DNA from 2 places in the Enterobacter adelaidei genome. Region 1 is predicted to be linked to the other one. Evidence: predicted binding sites of a transcription regulator. Region 1 holds the regulator's gene; the other holds the start of a gene.
The links. Region 1 encodes LexA, which represses DNA repair genes until DNA is damaged. Its sites were predicted from a motif close to TNCTGTATGTACATACAGNA; they were not measured.
Positions count from the first base shown of each region.

Region 2: umuD (translesion error-prone DNA polymerase V autoproteolytic subunit) is a predicted target of LexA. The motif match lies at 1,026-1,045, and genes of this name have one in related genera.

Region 1 is NZ_CP154353.1:306,225-310,511, forward strand. Features, by position in the region: gene plsB (glycerol-3-phosphate 1-O-acyltransferase PlsB) at 1-1,926, opposite strand, end outside; gene AAHF05_RS01500 (diacylglycerol kinase) at 2,081-2,449, shown strand; gene lexA (transcriptional repressor LexA) at 2,558-3,166, shown strand; gene dinF (MATE family efflux transporter DinF) at 3,230-4,287, shown strand, end outside.
Region 2 is NZ_CP154353.1:2,018,410-2,022,696, forward strand. Features, by position in the region: gene AAHF05_RS09900 (EAL domain-containing protein) at 1-930, shown strand, start outside; gene umuD (translesion error-prone DNA polymerase V autoproteolytic subunit) at 1,065-1,499, shown strand; gene umuC (translesion error-prone DNA polymerase V subunit UmuC) at 1,483-2,745, shown strand; gene AAHF05_RS09915 (hypothetical protein) at 2,758-3,027, opposite strand; gene AAHF05_RS09920 (LysR family transcriptional regulator) at 3,111-3,998, opposite strand; gene AAHF05_RS09925 (SDR family oxidoreductase) at 4,096-4,287, shown strand, end outside.

The DNA.
Region 1 (4,287 bases):
AACGTGACGCAATAGCTCCTGACGTGAAATGCGACGATGCTGGGTGATGATAGCTGCCATGAGTGACGGCAGCATCAGCATATGGGCGATATTGTTGCGATAGTACGTCATCAGCACGGCCTGCTCGCGCGGCAGAATGATGATGTCGCCGATCGTGTCCTTTTCGACTTCGAACTTGTTCATCTGCAAAGCGTGATCGATAAGCTCACTGGCGCTCGCAGAAGGTACCGTCGAGTCAACCGAGTACGGGACGTTGCGCATCATATCGAGATAACAATCGAGCTGCTCTGTCAGCTGTTCGCGAGTCAGTGAACGCTGGCGAGACGCCAGAAGCGCCGTACAACACAGGTTCATAGCGTTAGCCGCACCAGCATTGTTAATGCGCACCATCAGCTCAGACGCGATGCCGTTGACCGTTGGCGTCAGCCAGGCCGGACGAACCGCTTCGATAGGGTCGATAGACTCGCGCCACTCCGGAACGTGATGGTTCAGATACGTCATCAGCGGCATCGGCTCGCCAAAGTTCACGTAGCCCTGTCCGAGATTACGTAGCTTGCTCAAACCGCGCAGCATTTGCGGCAGGCTCTCTTTCTCTTTAGTCGCGCCACGCAGCTCTTTAGCGTAAGTCCCCACCTCCATTACGTGCTCGTAGCCGATGTAGATTGGCACCAGCGTGATTGGACGAGTTCCTCCGCGCAGCATGGCCTGAATGGTCATGGACAGCGTGCCGGTCTTCGGATCGAGCAGACGGCCGGTACGGGAGCGACCACCTTCCACGAAGTACTCAACGGAATATCCGCGGCTGAACAACTCACCCAGATACTCGCGGAACACCGTGGAGTAGAGCTTATTGCCCTTGAAGGTACGGCGAATAAAGAAGGCGCCCAGTCGACGGAAAATCGGGCCAGCTGGCCAGAAATTCAGGTTAATACCGGCCGCGATATGCGGCGGTACCAGCCCCTGGTGATAAAGCACATAGGAGAGAAGCAGGTAGTCCATGTGGCTGCGGTGGCAGGGGACATAGACAATTTCATGGCCATCATGCGCCAGTTGGCGTACACGCTCGGCGTTATGGACGTTGATGCCCTGATAGAGACGGTTCCAGGTAAAGCTGAGAATACGATCGGACAGACGAATCATCTCGTAAGAGAAGTTCGCTGCAATCTCTTCCATCAGTGCAATGGCGTTCTGCTGGGCTTTCTCATGTGAAATCTTCTTGCTGCGTGCTTCGTCTTCGACGGCACGGGCAATCGCTTTGGAGGCCAACAGCTTGTTGAACAGATCCTGACGCGCCGGGAGACGCGGCCCAACGGCAGCGAGGCGCTGACGGGCGAAGTGCATACGCGCTACGCGCGCCAGTTTTTGCGCGATGATCTTGTCGGTGCCATGCTCGTCCGCCATTCGACGCAGCGAAACGGAAGGGGAGAAACGCACAAAGCTGTCGCGTCCCAGCCAGGAGACCGCGAAGAACTTCTGGATGCCGTTAAGCATGCGCAGCGGTGGATTCTCTTCACCTTTTTCACGACCCGGGCGACGACCAAACATCACCGAAACTGGCACCATCTGCACATCCAGATCAGGATTGCTGCGGTGCAGGTCGAGATAGTCATGGAACAGCTTGATGGACTCTTCTTTTGGCGTGTAATAGGTAAACACGCGCGGTCCACCGTGAATGAACACGTAGCGCGGCAGCAGAGTTCCGTCAACTTCTAGCGGTTCAAGCGGGTCAGGTAAGTCATGCGCCAGGCACTGGGCGCGAAGCGTCAGTAAGTCTGCCTTCGAGTTATAAGGCAAAACGTACATAATGGGGCGCGACGTATCGAGCCCTAATTCCAGCGCGGGTTCTGCTGGGATAGACTTGCTTTTTACCAGGATGCTTAATGGTAAATTAAGTAATTTGTAGTAAATTCGTGGCCAGCCGGACATAAACGATGTAAAGCCTCTGGTTAATAATGCAATTGCGGCGCAAGGATAACAGAAAGCGCGCAAAATTTCTGTTGTTACCCGTCATACTTCAGGCGGCAGCGAAACGCGCTGCCACTCTAGTTACTGACGCTATTTCCAATAAAAGGTTCTTTTAATGGCCAATAATACCACTGGGTTAACCCGAATCATCAAAGCCGCCGGCTATTCCTGGAAAGGTTTCCGTGCCGCGTGGATCAATGAAGCCGCCTTTCGCCAGGAGGGCGTCGCCGCTATCATCGCGGTGATTATCGCCTGCTTCCTTGATATTGATGCAATAACACGCGTTCTTCTGATCGGCTCCGTACTGTTGGTGATGATAGTGGAAATTCTCAATAGCGCTATTGAGGCCGTTGTTGACCGGATTGGCTCAGATTTCCACGAGCTCTCTGGCCGGGCAAAAGACATGGGTTCCGCTGCCGTGTTGCTGGCGATTATTACTGCGGTCATTACCTGGGTCACGCTGCTTTGGTCACATTTCCGATGAGCCTCGAGGAATAATTAAGTCCCTGGTTTTTTGTGCAGTTTTTGGTTCCAAAATCGCCTTTGACTGTATATACTCACAGCATAACTGTATATACACCCAGGGGGCGGAATGAAAGCGTTAACGACCAGGCAGCAAGAGGTGTTTGATCTCATCCGGGATCATATCGGCCAGACGGGTATGCCACCCACGCGTGCGGAAATCGCTCAGCGTCTGGGCTTCCGTTCTCCGAATGCTGCCGAAGAACACCTGAAAGCGCTGGCGCGTAAGGGCGTGATTGAGATTGTTTCGGGCGCGTCACGCGGTATCCGCCTGCTGGTGGAAGAAGAGACGGGCATTCCGCTGGTGGGGCGTGTTGCTGCCGGTGAGCCTTTACTGGCACAGCAGCATATTGAAGGCCACTACCAGGTCGATCCGGGGATGTTTAAACCGAGCGCTGATTTCCTGCTGCGCGTAAGCGGCATGTCGATGAAAGACATCGGTATTCTTGACGGTGATCTGCTTGCGGTTCACAAAACGCAGGATGTGCGAAACGGCCAGGTTGTGGTCGCGCGTATTGATGACGAAGTGACCGTTAAGCGTCTGAAAAAACAGGGTAATACCGTACAGCTGCTGCCTGAAAACAGCGAATTCTCCCCGATTGTGGTGGATCTTCGCGAACAGAACTTCTCTATCGAAGGGCTGGCAGTAGGGGTGATTCGCAACGGCGAATGGCTGTAATCTCTTCCTGACAGGCTACGGCGTTGCTGTAGCCTGCTTCCTTTACCTCTCCCGGTATTTTTCATGTCACTGCTGACGGCATCAGATAAGGCATTGTGGCGTCTTGCACTGCCGATGATTTTCTCCAATATTACCGTGCCCTTGCTGGGTCTGGTCGATACTGCTGTTATTGGTCATCTGGATTCACCTGTTTATCTTGGCGGCGTGGCGATTGGCGCGACGGCAACCAGCTTCCTGTTTATGCTGCTGCTCTTTTTGCGCATGAGTACCACCGGGCTCACGGCACAGGCGTATGGTGCCAGAGATCCGCTGCGCCTGGCCCGCGCGCTGGTGCAGCCGCTCATTCTGGCGCTTGGTGCGGGAGTATTAATCGTTGTATTGCGCTCGCCCCTGATTGACCTCGCGCTTCACATCGTTGGCGGTAACGAGGCGGTGCTGGAGCAGGCGAAACGTTTCCTGGAAATTCGCTGGCTCAGTGCGCCGGCATCACTGGCTAACCTGGTTCTGCTGGGGTGGTTACTGGGCGTGCAGTATGCCCGCGCGCCCGTCATTTTGCTGGTGGTGGGAAACCTTCTCAACATTGTGCTTGATGTCTGGCTGGTAATGGGTCTGCATATGAACGTGCAGGGGGCTGCACTGGCGACGGCAATTGCCGAATACGGGACTTTTATCATCGGTATGTGGATGGTCTGGCGCGTGCTGGCGATGCGCGGGATCTCTCTTGCGCTACTCAAAACCGCATGGCGCGGCAATATCCGTAAGCTGCTGGCACTCAACCGTGACATCATGCTGCGCTCACTTCTCCTTCAGCTCTGTTTTGGCGCGCTGACGGTTTTCGGGGCTCGGCTGGGGCCAGACATCGTCGCGGTCAATGCCGTATTGATGACGCTGCTGACCTTTACCGCCTACGCGCTGGACGGTTTTGCCTATGCTGTGGAAGCACATTCCGGGCAGGCGTACGGCGCGCGCGAAAGCGGGCAGCTTCAGGATGTCTGGCGGGCAGCCTGTCGTCAGTCAGGGCTGGTGGCACTGGCATTTGCGCTGGTTTATGCCGTTTTTGGCGAGCAGATCATTGCATTACTCACCTCACTTCCCACACTGCGTGAACTGGCGAGCCACTA
Region 2 (4,287 bases), 1.7 Mb from region 1:
AATTACCCCTATAGCGTCAGATATAATCTTCCTCCTCTGTTTAGCGTACAAAGGCTGATCGAACAGGGGGCGGGCATCATGCTGTTTTTACTGCTGATGTCCGCTACTGCCGCTTACGTTTTGTATAAATATCTGAACAAAAACACGCTACCTGAAGAGTCACTTCGTACCGCTATTGCCCGAGGGGAAATCGTTCCGTTTTACCAGCCTGTGGTGAATGGCAGGGAAGGCACGTTGCGGGGCGTAGAGGTGCTGGCAAGATGGAAACATCCGCAGGCGGGTTATATTTCTCCGGCCACATTCATTCCCATTGCCGAAAAATCGGGGTTGATTGTTCCGCTGACGCAGAGCCTGATGGCGCAGGTGGCGACACAGATGAACGCGATTTCCACGAAATTACCGGAAGGGTTTCACGTCGGGTTGAATTTCAGTGCTCCCCATATTGCGATGCCGACCTTCCTGGATGAGTGCCTGAAGTACAAGGATAGTTTCGTCAGAAAAGATCTGAACCTGGTGATCGAAGTGACAGAGCGGGAACCGCTGGATATTGATGAGAACCTTGTCCAGACCCTGAATGTGCTCCATGACAAAGGGTTCGCCATTGCACTGGATGATTTCGGCACCGGCTATTCCGGACTCTCTTATCTGCATGATCTGCATATTGATTATATCAAAATTGACCAGAGCTTCGTTAGCCGGGTTAACGAGCACGTGGACTCAACCCGCATCCTTGATTGTGTGCTGGATCTGGCGCGTAAACTCTCCATCAGCATTGTAGCGGAAGGCGTAGAGACGAAGGCGCAGTTAGACTACCTCAATCGCAATCACATCGTCTTTCAGCAGGGGTACTACTTTTTTAAACCGGTTCCTTTTACCAGGCTTATCCAAATTTTGTTGTCGAAGCCGAAGGTGAAAGTGGTGGTGGAGTAATCTACAGACGCTGCTGCTGAATTAAATCCGCTCAAACTTCAATGCGTTTGGGATCGTCTGCGGAAATGACCTTGATCCTGGGTCAATATCCGTAATACTGTATTTATATACAGTATATGGCGAGAAAGGCATTTATGAGCACTCTCTTTTCTTATCATCCAAATCAATACATTGAATTACCTTTATTTTTGGAGCGTGTTGCCTGTGGTTTCCCAAGCCCTGCGCAGGATTATGTGGAGGATCGTCTCGATCTCAACAGACTGGCGGTCAGACACCCGAGTGCAACCTATTTCGTCAAGGTGAGCGGAGACTCGATGATTGGCGTCGGGATCGGCGACGGCGATCTGCTGGTGGTTGATCGCTCGTTAAATGCTGAACATGGCGATATTGTGGTGGCGTCGGTCGCCGGTGAATTTACCGTGAAGGAGTTGCAGACCCGTCCGGTCCTGAGACTCCTGCCACATAATGTCCGCTATCAGCCGATTACCTTTCAGTCCGAAGAGGAGCTGCAAATCTTCGGTGTCGTCACTCACACGCTCAAAACGCATAAACATGTTCGCGCTGGTTGATGTGAATAGTTTCTATGCCTCCTGTGAGAAGGTGTTCCGTCCCGATCTGAAGGGGAAGCCCATCGTAGTGGTTTCGAATAACGACGGCTGCATTATTTCGCTGTCGCGGGAGGCAAAGCAGCTCGGTATAAAAATGGGTGAGCCCTATTTCAAATTCAAAGAGAAGAGCTACCCCTCCCGGGTATACGTCTTTAGTTCGAATTATGCGCTCTATGCCGATCTCAGCAGCCGGGTAATGCAAATCCTGACCGATCTTGCCCCGGCAATAGAGATCTATTCCATTGATGAAGCGTTCGTGAATGTGTCAGGTGTCAGCCACTGCATGTCGCTGGAAGCGTTTGGTCGTCAGATGCGCGCACAGATACTTAAAAATACGGGCTTAACTGTTGGCGTCGGTATTGCTCCGACAAAAACGCTGGCGAAGCTGGCCAACTATGCGGCCAAGCGGTGGTCGGGCACTGGCGGTGTGGTTGATTTATCGGATCGCGAGCGGCAGCGCAAACTGCTGGCGAATGTACCGGTAGACGAGGTGTGGGGCGTTGGACGGCGCATCACGAAAAAACTTAATGCAATGGGGATCTCCACGGCACTGGCGCTGGCGGATGCCTCATCCTGGGTCATTTGTAAACATTTTAACGTGGTACTGGAGCGCACGGTGCGAGAGCTTCGCGGCGAACCCTGCCTTGATCTGGAAGAGTTTACTCCTACAAAGCAGCAAATTATCTGTAGCCGTTCGTTTGGACACCGGATTACGCAATACGAAGAGATGCATCAGGCCATTTGTGCCTACGCGGAACGTGCCGCAGAAAAACTACGCGGCGAGCATCAATACTGCCGCTTTATCAGCGTGTTTTTGCGCACTAGCCCTCATGCCGACAACGAAATTTATTACGGCAATCAGGCTTCAACCATCCTGATGACGCCGACCAACGACTCACGCGATATCATCCGTGCTGCCACGGAGGCGCTGGGGCGTATATGGCTTGACGGGTATCGCTACATGAAAGCGGGGGTGATGCTGGCGGACTTTTTCAGTACAGGTGTCGCCCAGCTTAATTTGTTTGACGATAACCGTCTGCGCGTCAACAGTGCGGCACTGATGGACATGATCGATAGCGTCAATCATTCCGGCAAAGGGAAGATATGGTTTGCCGGGCAGGGGATTGAGAAATCCTGGGCAATGAAACGCGAGATGCTGTCTCCGGCTTATACCACGCGGTACGCGGATTTGCCGGTGGCGAGGTAGAGTACTCCTGCGTTATTTCTTTTGCGTCAACCAGGTTGCCGCCGCCGTCAGCACGCCGATCAACGGCATTTGGCCCGCACCTGCCAGGAAGTTATGGCGATCGATGTCATTATTTTTATGGATATCAGCAAAGCGGGTAAGCGCCGTTTTTTCATCCGCAGCGCTGATCTCCTCAAACTGCTTTTCAAACCCCTGAGCGGTCAGCTGAGAAGCTGCATCGATGTTTGCGCTCTCGATCGCAACGAGATCCGGGCCTTTCCTGAAGAAACTGTAATCGGGCATATGTGCTCCATAAAGAAGAGGATACGGTGAAAATACTCTATTCCTTATGGTCAAAAAGTGCACGTGATTTGCGGGGGGAATGTTCAGTTTTTCTTCATGATCTCAGGCAGTAATTGCTCAATCACGCTGACGACACGTCGGACGCGCTGTGGAATAAAGCGGGCATCAGGGAAAACGGCATAGAGGAATCGGTCGGGTAACCGCCAGGCGGGTAAGATCGGCACCAGTGTGCCATTTTTCAATGCTCTGGCCGCAAGCGGTAGCTGCATGCCTCCGATTCCGATGCCTGACTCCAGCGCCTGTAATAGCGCGTCGCTGGTATTGGCGCGGAAAACGGTATTCACCTTCACGTCGAGGGTCTCTTCCTGAGAAAGCAGCCGCAATGGGGCATCCAGCGGGATGCCGCTAAATCGTACATGTGGCAGCGTCGCCAGCTCGCTGACGCTGTGCACCGCCTGAAATTCGGGGGCGGCAAACAGCGCGGTTTCAACACGTGCCAGCACGCGAGCCGCATGCGCCAGAGGAGGCTCACTGCTTAGTCGTATTGCGACATCCACCCCTTCTGTCACCAGGTCGGCAATGCGGTCATCGAGGGAAAGCATCAGGTGCAATTCTGGATGCAGGCGTTGCAGCGAAAGCAAATGTGGCAAAAAGATCTGGCCCAGCCCGCTCGGCAGCTGGACATGCACTCTCCCCTGAAATTGCTGATCGACAGGATCCAGCCGCATCTCAGCTTCCCGCATGGCATCCAGCACAAGCTGCATATCACGGCTGTAACGCTCTCCCTGTTCAGTCAACTTCATTGATCGCGTTGTACGATGCAGCAACACGACACCAAGCTCTTGTTCAAGGGCGGCGATCTGCTGGCTGACCGCAGATTGCTTCATCCCGCTCTGGCGGGCGGCGGCAGAAAAGGAACCTGCTTTTGCAACGCAAAGAAAGGTGGAAATGGCGTTGAGTTTATTATTCATTTAATGATTTTTCTGATAAGTGCCATCGGTTTAAGGGGATATCCAATAAAAAAATAATATATGACACTGCGCCTGTCACCCTTTCTGGAGAAACTTCATGAATAAGATGGCGCAACAAAACGTCGCGCTGGTCGCTGGTGCCAGCGGAATTGTGGGCAGACAGCTCGTCAAAACGCTCCTGCACAATAAATGGCAGGTGATCGGTCTCAGTCGCAATGCAGTGACCCATCCGGATGCTATTCCGATGGTGAATGTCGATTTACTGGATGCGCAGAACAGCGCAGAGGTG